3 regions of the Mesorhizobium album genome follow, and region 3 is predicted to be linked to each of the others. Evidence: predicted binding sites of a transcription regulator. Region 3 holds the regulator's gene; each other region holds the start of a gene.

Region 1 (4,303 bases), on a different contig from region 3:
CGCGTCGAGCAGGACGAAGCGATCGACCGAGCCTGCATCCTTGCCAGCGAGGAATTTGATCAGGTTGGCATGGTGGATGGCAACGCGATCGATGTTGGCGCGGATCGTCTTGTAGTTGCGCTTTTCCAGATAGGCGGGAAGCGCAGCCTCGCCCGGTTCTGGATAACGGCGGGCGAAGGCCTGCCAGGCGAAATAGTTGTTCTTCAGCGGGAAGTCGCAGGCGAGCTTTTCCAGCCGCGCCCTCAAGACGCTCGCCATCGAGCCGTCGCCGGAGGTGATCAGCGAGTCGTACTGGGCCGGCGGGATGCCGAGGCCGAACAGCGAAGCCTTGCGCGAGGTTGCCCACTGCAAAAGCTTCTTGTCGAAGACCGGCGCCAGTTCCTCGTTGAAGAAGCGGCGCTGCTCGCCAATGTTCTCGGCCTTCATGATGCCGGCCGGATCGACACCGAACAGTTTTGCCACGCGATGGCCCATGGCGATAAACAGGCCGAGCAGGCCGGTCTGGTAAAAGTTGCGGTCGAAGACCGAGATGCGGCGACGGCCGCGCCAGTTCCGGCGCTCCCAGTAGTGGCGGCTCACCGGATCGAGATGCGGCGCGATGAAGCGGTCGTAGGCTTGGGAATTGTGGCTGGTATCGGCGGCGCCGAAGAAACGGAACAGGTCGCCCTGCGACGGCAGGTGGCGGACCGCTTCCAGCTTCATGCGGTTCAGCGCGATGTGAGCCGCGTTGAGGTCGACCGCGTCGATCCGGGCGGGCGTGCGGGTGAGGTAAGCCAGAATGTTGCAGCCGCCCGACGCGATCGTGACGACGCGATGCCCGGCGCTAAGCTGCATAGCCTCCATATCGACGTCCGGGTCTTCCCAGATCTGCGGATAGACAAGACCGGAAAACAGGAAGGCGAAAAGCCGCTCGGAAATGCCGTCCTTCGACAGCGCGCGGTTCTGATAGACGGCTTTTCCGACTTCCTTGCCACGGCGAAAAACGAGTTCTCCCGAAACATCCGACATGGCGAAGTGATTCCCCGTTTGCGTTGGCGCAAGCGGGTAGCGCAGCGTCATGACAGGCAGGTGACAGTCTGTTGACGTCGACTTGCCGCTAGGTAGGACGCAAAATCGCCGGGCACCTTCGCCCGAGCTCACTTAGGAATCCGGCATCAGAGTTTCATCCAGCCATCTGGAAGCCGTTGATCAGGGACTGCTCCTTCTGGCGGTTGGCGCGGCAGCTTGTGAAACTCCTATCGGCTTTGGCCGCCGCCATTCCTTCGTCGGGACTTGCCTTTGCCAATCAAATCCACTCGATATTCTTAGATTTGTTTAAAGGAAAAATAGGAAGTTTTCTGCCTATAACAACATTCCGTGCGTATTTGGGCTTTATTCGCGGATAGGGGTCGTCGCTAACTTAACTGATACATTATGGTATTATTGTTTAGCGCTAGCTACATTAGTAAATTATGATCTGGTCGCTTCAAACGTTGCGGTTTGTAGCCGCGTCGATGGTCCTGTTTCTGCATGCGGTGCAATCCGCGATGCGGATTTCCGGCGTCGGAGCAGTTCCCTACCAATACGCACTCGTGGGCTCAGCCGGCGTCGACATCTTCTTCGTCATTTCCGGTGTCATCATGGCGACGGTGGCCCCTGGCAGAACAGCCGCCGAGTTCATCCAGGCACGAGTGCTCAGGGTCGTCCCAATCTACCTGTTGTGCAGCATTCCGGCGCTGCCGATGATGGCCATCGGCCCTGGACTGTGTTGGCGCAATATACTGGCCACGCTGTTCCTGTGGCCGGCAACGGACCAGATGGCGGCGCCTGCGCTCGGCGTGGCGTGGACACTATGCTTCGAGATGCTGTTTTATGCCGCGGTTGCGCTCGTCCTGTGCGATCGGCGATGGCTATATGCCCTTGGGGCCATTTTCATCGGTGCATTTCTGCTTCGTTGGGCCGGCCCTGTTTTTCAATTTCTTGGCAACCCGATCATTCTCGAATTCATCGCTGGCGTGGCGATCGCCAGGATCGGCAAGGTTCGGTGGGGCTTTGGCATGCTGCCGTTGGGGGTTGTAGCCCTTTTCTTTACAGCCTGGTTGGAGGTTATCCCAAACGGCCATACCGGGCTCTTTCTGACCGGTGAGGAAAATCTCCAGCGCATAGCCGTTCTCGGGATCCCCGCTGTCCTTATCGTATACGGCACCATGCACTTCCGAGCTCAACAGAGCGTGTGGACCTATCTCGGCGAGGCTTCGTATTCGCTCTACCTTGTGCATCCGATTTTGATATCCGCGCTCGCGATCATGTGGGTCTTCTATCCAGTTGAGCCGAATGTGATCATCGTGGTTGCCATCCTCGTCTCGCTATTAGCGTCTTGGCGTGTTCACGAGCGGATAGAAAAGCCCATGATTGCCTGGATAAAGCGGCGAATGCCATCAGAGGCAGGCTGGGCAAATGCCACCGTCACCGCATTTCCAGGCGGCCATTTGCTTGGTGTCGAGAAGCCTGGGTCGTTCGCAAACGCATCCTCCGCCGTGGCCTGCAAAGCCGGCAAAGTGCACGACGGCTGACAGATTGCGCCGGGTCGGCGCGTCGCTCACGCCTTGCCGAACCCGCCGGGCGTCGGGGTGATGACGATGACGGCCTCGCCGGCGTCGAGCGTGGTCTGGTCACAGGCTTTCAGCACATCGACCGATCCGTCGTTGCGCCTGATCTTGGTCGAGCCTGCCTCGCCATCGCCGCCGCCGTTGAGGCCCTGGGGCGGCCGGCTGCGGTGCGAGGATAAGATGGCGCATTCCATCTTCTCCAGGAAGCGGATGGTGCGCTTGGTGCCGTCGCCGGCGTTCCACTTGCCCTTGCCGCCGGAGCCCTGGCGGATGTGGAAGTCCTCCAGCACCACGGGGAAGCGCAGTTCCAGCACTTCGGGATCGGTCAGCCGCGAGTTGGTCATATGAGTGTGGACGCCGGAGGTGCCGGCAAAGCCGCGGCCCGAATTCATCCGGCCCGCGGGCGAGCCGGAACAGATCGTCTCGTAATACTGGTATTGCTTGTTGCCGAAGGTGAGATTGTTCATCGTGCCTTGCGCGTTGGCCATCGCGCCCATGGCGCCGAACAGCGCGTTGGTGACGTGCTGCGAGGTCTCGACATTGCCGGCAACGACGGCGGCAGGGTAGGACGGTTTGAGCATGCAACCGTCGGGAATGACGATGTTGATCGGCCTGAGACATCCCGCATTCATCGGGATCATGTCCTCTACCATGACGCGGAAGGCGTAGAGCACGGCGGCTCGCGCCACCGGCTCCGGCGCGTTGAAATTGTTCTTCTCGACCTTCGAGGTGCCGGTGAAATCGACCGTCGCCTCGCGCTTTTCGCGATCGACACTGATCTTCACCTTGATCACCTGACCGGTGTCGGTGGGGTATTCGTAGACGGAACTGTCGGGCAGCCGCTCCAGCGCGCGGCGCACGCTCTCGGCGGCATTGTCCTGGACATGGCCCATATAGGCCTCGACGACATCGAGGCCGAAATGCGCGACCATCTTGCGCAGTTCCGCAACGCCCTTTTCGTTGGCGGCGATCTGCGCCTTGAGGTCGGCGATGTTCTGGGCGGGATTGCGGGCGGGGTAGGGATGGTCGGTGAGGAGGGTCTCCAGCTCCTTCTCGCGGAAGCGGCCGCGATCGACGATGCGGAAATTGTCGAACAGCACGCCTTCCTCGTCGACGGTGGTGGCTAAAGGCGTCATCGAGCCGGGCGCCGTGCCGCCGACATCGGCGTGGTGGCCGCGCGAGGCGACGTAGAAGAGGATTTCCTTGCGAGCGCCGTCGAACACCGGCGTCACGACGGTGATGTCGGGCAGGTGCGTGCCGCCATTGTACGGCGCGTTGAGCGCGAAAACGTCGCCCGGGTGAATGTCGCCCGAGTTGAGGCGGATGATGGTCTCGACCGAGCGGTCCATGGAGCCGAGATGCACCGGCATGTGCGGCGCGTTGGCGACCAGCGCGCCATGGCGGTCGAACACAGCGCAGGAAAAGTCCAGCCGTTCCTTGATGTTGACGGAATAGGCGGTGTTCTGCAGCGTCACGCCCATCTGCTCGGCGATCGACATGAAGAGGTTGTTGAATACCTCCAGCATCACCGGATCGGCATCGGTGCCGAGCGCTGCCAGACGGCGCTTCTTTTCGATGCGGCGCAGCAGCACATGGTTCCTGGCCGTGATCTCGGCTTGCCAGCCGGGCTCGACGACGATGGTCTGGTTCGGCTCGATGACGAGCGCAGGGCCGGCCACCTTGTGGCCGGGCTTCAGGCCATCGCGCCGGAAAAT
Region 2 (4,303 bases), on a different contig from region 3:
CGAACCCGATCAGCGTCCGCACCGGCACGCCGAGCGCTTCCAGCTTCTGCCGCCCGCCAAGGTCCGGCAGGTCGATGACGAAGCAGGCGGCGACGATGTCGGCACCGATCTGCCTGAGCAGCTTCACCGCCGCCTCAGCCGTGCCGCCGGTGGCGATCAGATCGTCCACCACAATCACCTTCTCGCCCTCTAAGACGCCGTCCTTGTGCATCTCCATCTCGTCCAGCCCGTATTCGAGGCTGTAGGCGACGCGCACGGTTTCGTAAGGCAGCTTGCCCTTCTTGCGGATCGGCACGAAGCCGGCCGAAAGCTGATGCGCCACGGCGCCGCCCAGGATGAAGCCGCGCGCCTCGATGCCGGCGATCTTGTCGACCTTCAGCCCGGCATAAGGATGCACCAGCTCGTCGATGGCGCGGCGAAAAGCGCGTGCGTCGCTCAGCAGCGTGGTGATGTCCCGAAACAGGATGCCCGGCTTCGGATAGTCAGGGATGGTGCGGATCGCGGCAAGGAGCGTGTCTTCGAGCGAGGATTTCATGAGACGGGCTCTCCGCGTGTCAGGCTGTCAGCTATCGGCTATAAAGAACGTCCGCACATCTCGGCGCGACGCAACCCGCAACGGCTACCGCGATGCAGCGCCGGAGACAAGCGCATCCGGCAAAGGATTGGCATCGCCTGCCTTGTCCCATGCCCACGCTCAGATCTCCGGCGGCCTTGCGTCTCACCGTTAGCGGCAAGGCCGTATGGAAGGCGCCGCCCGGCCCTTCGCCTTCGGCGCATGAAAAAGGGCGCCCGAAGGCGCCCTCTCGGACAGGCCTACCGAGGCTGGATCACATGCCGAGGTCGGAGCGCAGCTCAGAGCGCGCCACCTCGTATTCGGCCTTGAAATCGGGACGGCTGAGCAGGACCGCGGCGATGACGCTGCCGGAGATCTTACCCATCTCGACATCGGACGGATAGTGGATGCCGCCGACCACGCGATTGTGGGCATATTCGGCGGCGCGCGCCATGATCTCGGCGCGCTTTTCCGGCACCATGTCGGACAGAATGATGCCCATCATGGTCCCGACCGTCGCATGGCCCGACGGCCAGGAGCCGGAGTTCGACAGCTTCACGATCGGCTTGACGAGATCGCTGAGCTGGTGCGGGCGCGGGCGCTTCCAGACATCCTTGGCGGGGTCGACGACCGCGCCTTCTGTGGCGGTGACGCGATCGAAGAAGGCGGCGAACTTCGGCAGTGTCTCCTTATTGAACTTCGGTCCCATGACGTCGGCAAAGCGCCAGACGTCTTCCTCGGCATCGGCCTTGGCACGCGCCTCCATCTCGGGGGTGCGCGTCACCTGCACTTTCAGGACTTCACCCAGTTCGGCCTTTGTCTCGGCCGAATCGTTGGCAGGAGGCGGTGGCAGGATCATCGTCAGGTCGATGTCCTTGTTGGTGACGAAAGGCTGGGCGTCCTCGGCGCGGACGGTGGTGCCGGCAACGAGAACAAGCAGCAGGGCTGCAAGCGGCGCAAATCTTTTCATAGGGCGCGATCCTTTGGTGAGAGCAACGCAGGATCGCCGGTTGCGGTGACGGCCATATGACATGGGCAGCCGTTGGCGCCATCGCGAATGAAGAAGGGCGCCCGCGGCGCCCTTCGAAGCTTTGCTGCCGATTGCGGATCAGTGCGGCACGTCGGCCCACACTTTGCGCTTGGTCATGTAGACCAGCGCGCCGAACAGGAACATGAACACCAGCACGCGGAAGCCGGTCTTCTTGCGCTCCTCCAGATGCGGCTCCGCTGCCCACATCAGGAAGGCGGCAACGTCGCGGGCATACTGGTCGACCGTCTGCGGCGAGCCGTCGTCATAGGTCACCTGGCCGTCCGAGAGCGGCTTCGGCATCTTCAGCGACACGCCGGACAGGAAGTACGGATTGTAGTGCGTGCCTTCCGGGATAACCATGCCGGCCGGCGGCGTCTGGTCGTAGCCGGTGAGCAGCGAGTGGATATAGTCCGGGCCGCCCTGCGCGTATTGGGTGAAGATGTCGAAGATGAAGCGCGGGAAGCCGCGCTCGACGCCGCGCGCCTTGGCAAGCAGCGACATGTCGGGCGGAGCGGCGCCGCCATTGGCCGCGGCGGCGGCCTGGTCGTTCGGGAACGGTGCCGGGAAGTGATCCGACGGCTTGCCCGGTCGGTCGAACATGTCGCCCGCATCGTTCGGGCCGTCATGGATCGTGTAGCCGGCGGCCAGCGTCTTGATCTGCGCCTCCGAATAGCCGAGGCCTTCCAGCGTGCGGAACGCCACCAGGTTCATCGAATGGCAGGCCGAGCAGACTTCCTTGTAGACCTTCAGGCCGCGCTGCAGCTGGGCCTTGTCGTAGGTGCCGAACGGGCCGGCGAAGCTCCAGCTCATTTCCTTCGGCTCATTGATCGGGAAATGCGTCGGTGCTGCCGGGTTATGCTCTTCCGCGGCGATGGCTGCGGTGCCCGCGGCCACCAGGCCAAGCAGCGCCAGCGAGGTGAGAATCTTCTTCATGCCAAATCCCCTCAGATTCTCAGCCCTTGGTTTCCGGCGCGGCCGCCGCGCCTGCCGGATATCCGCCGGCCCGCTTGTTCTTTTCCAGCACCGCCTCGGTGATCGAGTTCGGCATGCGCCGCGGCGTCTCGATCAGGCCGAGCACCGGCATGACGACCAGGAAGAAGGCGAAGTAGAACAGCGTCGCCATCTGCGCCATGAAAACGTAAGAGCCTTCCGCCGGCTGCGACCCCAGCCATCCGAGCAGGATGGCGTCGGCCACGAACAGCCAGAAGAAGAGCTTGTACCACGGCCGGTAGACCGCCGAGCGCACCTTCGAGGTGTCGAGCCAGGGCACCAGGAACAGCATGGCGATGGCGCCGAACATGCACAGCACGCCGCCGAGCTTGGAGTTGATCGGCCCGATGTTGAAGGTGATGGCGCGCAGGATCGCGTAGAACGGCAGGAAGTACCATTCCGGAACGATATGGGCCGGCGTCTTCAGCGGGTTGGCGACCGTATAGTTGTCCGGGTGGCCGAGATAGTTCGGCAGGTAGAAGACGAAATAGGCGAAGACGAACAGGAACACCATCATGCCGAACGCGTCCTTGATGGTGGCGTAAGGCGTGAACGGAACCGTGTCGGTCTTCGACTTGACCTCGATGCCGGTCGGGTTCGACTGGCCGACGACATGCAGCGCCCAGATGTGCAGCACGACGACGCCGGCGATCATGAACGGCAGAAGGTAATGAAGTGAAAAGAAGCGGTTCAGCGTCGGGTTGTCGACGGCAAAACCGCCGAGCAGGAGCTGCTGGATCCAGTTGCCGACCAGCGGAATGGCGCTGAAGAAGCCGGTGATGACGGTGGCGCCCCAGAAGCTCATCTGTCCCCAGGGCAGCACGTAGCCCATGAAGCCGGTTGCCATCATCAAGAGATAGATGATGCAGCCGAGGATCCAGAGCAGCTCGCGCGGCGCCTTGTAGGAGCCGTAGAAGAGCCCGCGGAAGATATGGATGTAGACGGCGACGAAGAAGAAGGAAGCGCCGTTGGAATGGAGATAGCGCAAGAGCCATCCCGAATTCACGTCGCGCATGATCTTCTCGACCGAATCGAAGGCGAGATTGGTGTCGGAGGTGTAGTGCATGGCCAGCACGATGCCGGTCAGGATCTGCGCCGCCAGCATGATCGACAGGATGCCGCCGAACGTCCACATGTAGTTGAGGTTGCGCGGCACCGGATAGGCGACGAAGCTGTCATAGACCAGCCTTGGCAGCGGCATGCGGGCGTCGAACCAGCGTCCGATCCCGGTCTTCGGCGTGTAGGTGGAATGTCCCTCGCTCATAGAAATATCCCCTGCCTCAGCCGATACGGATCTTGGTGTCGGAAATGAACTGGTAGACCGGTATCGCCATGTTCTCAGGCGCCGGGCCTTTGCGGATGCGGCCGGCGGTGTCGTACTGCGAGCCGTGGCACGGGCAGAACCAGCCGCCGAAATCGCCTTCCTGGCCGAGCGGGATGCAGCCGAGATGGGTGCAGACCTGCACCATGACCATCCAGGCTTCCTTGCCGGGCGTCGTGCGGTTGGCGTCGGTCGCCGGCGCATCATTCGCCAGGTTGGCGTTGCGGGCCATCGGGTCCTTGAGCTCACTGAGGCTGACCGCCTCGCCGTCCTTCATTTCCTTCTCGGTGCGGTTGCGTACCACGACCGGCTTGCCGCGCCACTTGACGATCAGCGAGCTGCCGGGCTGCAGCGACGAGACATCGACCTCGACCGAGGCCAGCGCCAGCGTCGAGGCGTCCGGGCGCAT
Region 3 (4,303 bases):
CTTGTCGGTCTTCACCGAAATGACACCGCCGCCCGGCGACGCCGGTGGCCTGCTCAACGCCATCTACGGCAGCATCATCATGACTATCATCGGCATCCTCGTCGGCACGCCGATCGGCGTGCTCGCCGGAACCTACATGGCCGAATACGGGCGCTTCTCGCGCCTCACCACTGTGGTGCGCTTCATCAACGACATCCTGTTGTCGGCGCCCTCGATCATCGTTGGCCTGTTCGTCTATGAGCTTTTGGTGCGGCCGATGGGCCATTTCTCGGCGATCGCCGGCGCGGTGGCGCTCTCCATCCTGGTGATCCCCGTCGTGGTGCGCACCACCGAGGACATGCTCAACCTCGTGCCCAACGCGCTGCGCGAAGCCGGCACCGCCATCGGCGCGCCGCGCTGGGTGGTGATCCGCTCGGTCGCCTATCGCGCGGCACTTTCCGGCATCGTCACCGGCATCTTGCTGGCGATCGCCCGCATTTCCGGCGAGACGGCGCCGCTGCTCTTCACCGCGCTCAACAACCAGTTCTGGTCGAGCAATCTCAACGCGCCGATGGCCAGCCTGCCGGTGACCATCTTCCAGTTCGCCCTAAGCCCCTACGAGGAATGGCAGCAACTGGCCTGGACGGGCGCACTCATAATCACCCTGACGGTTCTCGGGCTGAGCATCTTCGCCCGCAGCCTCACCGGACGCAGAGAGGACAGATGAAACCGATGTTGTCCACCGATCTGAACGTAGCCGACACCGCCGTGGAGAAGGCCAAGATCGAAGTCAAGAACCTCAACTTCTACTATGGCCAGTCGAAGGCGCTGAAGGACATCAACCTGTCATTGCCCGAACGCAGCGTCACTGCCTTCATCGGGCCGTCGGGCTGCGGGAAGTCGACACTGCTGCGCGTGCTGAACCGCATCTACGAGCTCTATCCGAAGCAAAGCGCAGAGGGCCAGGTGCTGCTTGACGGCAAGAACATCCTCGACCGGTCGCAGGACCTCAACCTGCTCAGGAGCAAGATCGGCATGGTGTTCCAGAAGCCGACGCCGTTCCCGATGTCGATCTACGAGAACATCGCCTTCGGCGTCAGGCTGTATGAGAAGATCAGCAAGGCGGAGATGGACAACCGCGTCGAGTCGGCGCTGAAGCGCGCCGCGCTCTGGAACGAGGTCAAGGACAAGCTCAACGCCAGCGGCCAGAGCCTCTCCGGCGGCCAGCAGCAGCGGCTTTGCATCGCCCGCACCGTGGCGGTGAAGCCGGAAGTCATTCTGCTCGACGAGCCGGCTTCGGCGCTCGATCCGCTGTCGACCGCCAAGATCGAGGAGCTGATCGATGAGCTGCAGGCCGACTACACGATCGTGATCGTCACCCACAACATGCAGCAGGCGGCGCGCGTGTCGCGGCAGACGGCGTTCATGTATCTCGGCGAGCTGGTCGAGTTCGACCGCACCGAGAAGATCTTCACCTCGCCTCGCGAGAAGCGCACGCAGGACTATATCACCGGCCGCTTCGGCTGAGTTCATACGAGGACATTCATCATGGCCGAACATACCGTCGCTTCCTTCGACGAGGATTTGAGGCAGATCAGCCGGCTCATCCGCGACATGGGCGATCTTGCCGGCTCCATGGTCGGCGCGTCGACCAAGGCTCTGCTCAATTCCGACAACGCGCTGGCGCAGCGCGTGGTCTCCGACGATGCCATCATGGACGCCAGGCAGCGCGAGCTCGACGACCGCGCCATCACGCTGATCGCCAAGCGCCAGCCGATGGCCGACGACCTGCGCAACGTGGTCGGCGCGATCCGCATGGCCGGCGACCTCGAACGCATCGGCGATCTCGCCAAAAACATTGCCAAGCGCGTCGGCTCCGTCGGCGTCAGCACCGCGCCGCGCGACCTTTCGCACTCCATCGATTCGATGGCGCAGCTGGTGCTGATCCAGGTCCAGGGCGTGATCGAGGAGTACACGGCGGGCGACGCCACGGCGCTCGCCAAGCTCAGGAACGACGACGAGCGCGTCGACGTGAAATACACCTCCGTCTTCCGCGAGCTCCTGACCTACATGATGGAGGATCCGCGCAACATCACGGCTTGCACGCATCTCCTGTTCTGCGCCAAGAATCTGGAACGCATCGGCGATCATGTCACCAATATCGCCGAGAACGCCTATTACGTGCTGACCGGCACCCAATTGCCCGCGAATCGTCCGAAGCAGGACGAGACGGCGATGCCGGCGCCGGCGGCCTGACAACGAAGGTGACTGCCAAATGATCGCGCCACGCATCATGGTGGTGGAGGACGAGGAGCCGCTGGGGGTGCTGCTCCGCTACAACCTCGAATCCGAGGGCTATCAGGTCGAGGTGGTGACCCGTGGCGACGAAGCCGAGATCCGCCTGCAGGAGAACGTGCCCGACCTGTTGGTGCTCGACTGGATGGTGCCGGCGGTTTCCGGCATCGAGCTTTGCCGTCGCCTCAGGATGCGGCCCGAGACCGAGCGGCTGCCGATCATCATGCTGACGGCGCGCGGCGAGGAAAGCGACCGGGTGCGCGGCCTCTCGACGGGTGCCGACGACTATCTGGTCAAGCCGTTCTCGACGCCGGAATTCATGGCCAGGGTCAAGGCGCTGCTGCGCCGCGCCAAGCCGGAGGTGCTGTCCAGCGTGCTCAAGGTCGGCGACATCGTGCTCGACCGTGAATCGCACCGCGTCTACCGCAAGAAGAGCGAGATCAGGCTCGGCCCGACCGAGTTCCGGCTGCTCGAATTCATGATGCGGCATCCCGGCCGGGTGTTCTCACGCAGCCAGCTGCTCGACAATGTCTGGGGCGAGACGATCTATATCGACGAACGCACGGTGGACGTGCATGTCGGGCGTCTGCGCAAGGCGGTCAACAACGGCCGCATGCCCGATGTCATCCGCACCATTCGCGGGGCGGGCTACGCGATCAGGGAAGACTGATCAGGCGACGTTCTTCCCGGTTGCACCGGTCCTCGCATGGACGCCCGGCGCGAAGATCTCCTGGTCGACGAAGGTGAGCGCGCGCATGGCGCAGCCTTCGCGGATGAGCGGCAATTCGTTCGGCTCGGTGTCGAAGGAGATCGACTTCGAATGCTGGCCGCCTGCGGTCTGGGCGATGGCCTCGCGCAGCGCCGGCTCTATCAGGTCGAACGCCGCGGCGCTGACGCCGACCATGGCGACCGGTGCCGGGTCGATCAGCGCGAACAGGTTGCCAAGGCCGAAGCCGAGCGCCTCGCCGGCCTTGCGGTAGGCTTCGCGCTCCGGTCCGGCGCTCTCGCGCGCCTTGGCGGCAAGAGCCCGCATGTCGGCATCGCTGACGTCGACCGGCTCGGAGTTCTCGCTCATCCCTTTGGCATTGCGCCAGATGGCGTAGTTGCCGGCATAGGCCTCGACGCAGCCGCGGCGTCCGCAGCGGCAGAGCGCGCCGCCCGGACGGTGGATCATGTGCCCGAACTCGCCTCCGGAAGAATGCGTGCCGGTGAAGAGCTCGCCCTTCAGCACCAGACCCATACCGATGCCGTGCGAGAGCAGGATGGCGATGAAATTGTCGCGATAGCGGTCGGGATCGCGCCATTGCAGCGCCACCGCCATCATGTTGCAGTCGTTCTCCATGGTGGCCGGAATACCGAATTCCTTTTCCAGAATGTCGGCGAAGGGAATATCGGTCAGCGGCGTGATCGGCGACCACAGCATGGCGCGGGCATGAGAATCGGTGATGCCCTGGATGCCCATGGCGATGCGGGCGACGCTGCCGACATCGAGGTCGGGGTCCTCCAGCCGGCGCCGGACGATTGCTGTGCATTCGCCAATCAGCTCGTCGCGCGGCATGGTCAGCGTATCGAGGCGCCGCTGTTCCTCGGCGATAACCTGGCCGGCATAGTCGATGACGGCGACGGAGAGGAAATTGAGCGACAGCACCACCGTCACCACCGCCGCCGCCTCGGGATTGAGGGCGAGGCCAACCTGCGGCCGGCCGCGCTTCAGCGAGGCGGTCTCGCTCGGCTTGCTCTCGGTCAGGATGCCTTCCTGGATCAGGTCCGAGGAGATCGCCGAAATGGTCGAGTGGCTGAGCCCGGTGGTCGCGGCGATCTCCGTCCGCGACGGCTGGCCGGCCCGGCGCACGGCCGAGAGCACCATGGCGCGGTTGCGCCGGCGCAGGTCGTCGTGGCGGATCCCGACCGACATTTTCTTCCTCCCGGTCAGCGCGGCCTCTTGATATTGCATGGGCCGTCGGCGACGCGCCAGATCGGTCCCGTCCTCGATATGACGCCGGACCGCGCTGGATTTTGCCTGGTTCAA

The links. The regulator PhoB, encoded in region 3, activates phosphate uptake and scavenging genes when phosphate is short. The targets are predictions, from matches to a motif close to TGTCATNNANCTGTCAT.
Region 1: a site for PhoB is predicted at 1,069-1,085, ahead of RFN28_RS13300 (BtaA family protein). Genes of this name have one in related genera too.
Region 2: a site for PhoB is predicted at 1,569-1,585, ahead of RFN28_RS23615 (acid phosphatase). Genes of this name have one in related genera too.

Annotation. Positions count from the first base shown of each region.
Region 1 covers NZ_JAVIIW010000013.1:54,630-58,932, forward strand. Annotated here, with positions in the region: gene RFN28_RS13300 (BtaA family protein) at 1-1,059, opposite strand, end outside; gene RFN28_RS13305 (acyltransferase family protein) at 1,452-2,552, shown strand; gene RFN28_RS13310 (hydantoinase B/oxoprolinase family protein) at 2,579-4,303, opposite strand, start outside.
Region 2 covers NZ_JAVIIW010000031.1:63,831-68,133, forward strand. Annotated here, with positions in the region: gene RFN28_RS23610 (adenine phosphoribosyltransferase) at 1-535, opposite strand, end outside; gene RFN28_RS23615 (acid phosphatase) at 828-1,523, opposite strand; gene RFN28_RS23620 (cytochrome c1) at 1,662-2,516, opposite strand; gene RFN28_RS23625 (cytochrome b) at 2,536-3,837, opposite strand; gene petA (ubiquinol-cytochrome c reductase iron-sulfur subunit) at 3,854-4,303, opposite strand, start outside.
Region 3 covers NZ_JAVIIW010000012.1:134,380-138,682, forward strand. Annotated here, with positions in the region: gene pstA (phosphate ABC transporter permease PstA) at 1-706, shown strand, start outside; gene pstB (phosphate ABC transporter ATP-binding protein PstB) at 703-1,506, shown strand; gene phoU (phosphate signaling complex protein PhoU) at 1,528-2,235, shown strand; gene phoB (phosphate regulon transcriptional regulator PhoB) at 2,255-2,944, shown strand; gene RFN28_RS12905 (ROK family transcriptional regulator) at 2,945-4,189, opposite strand.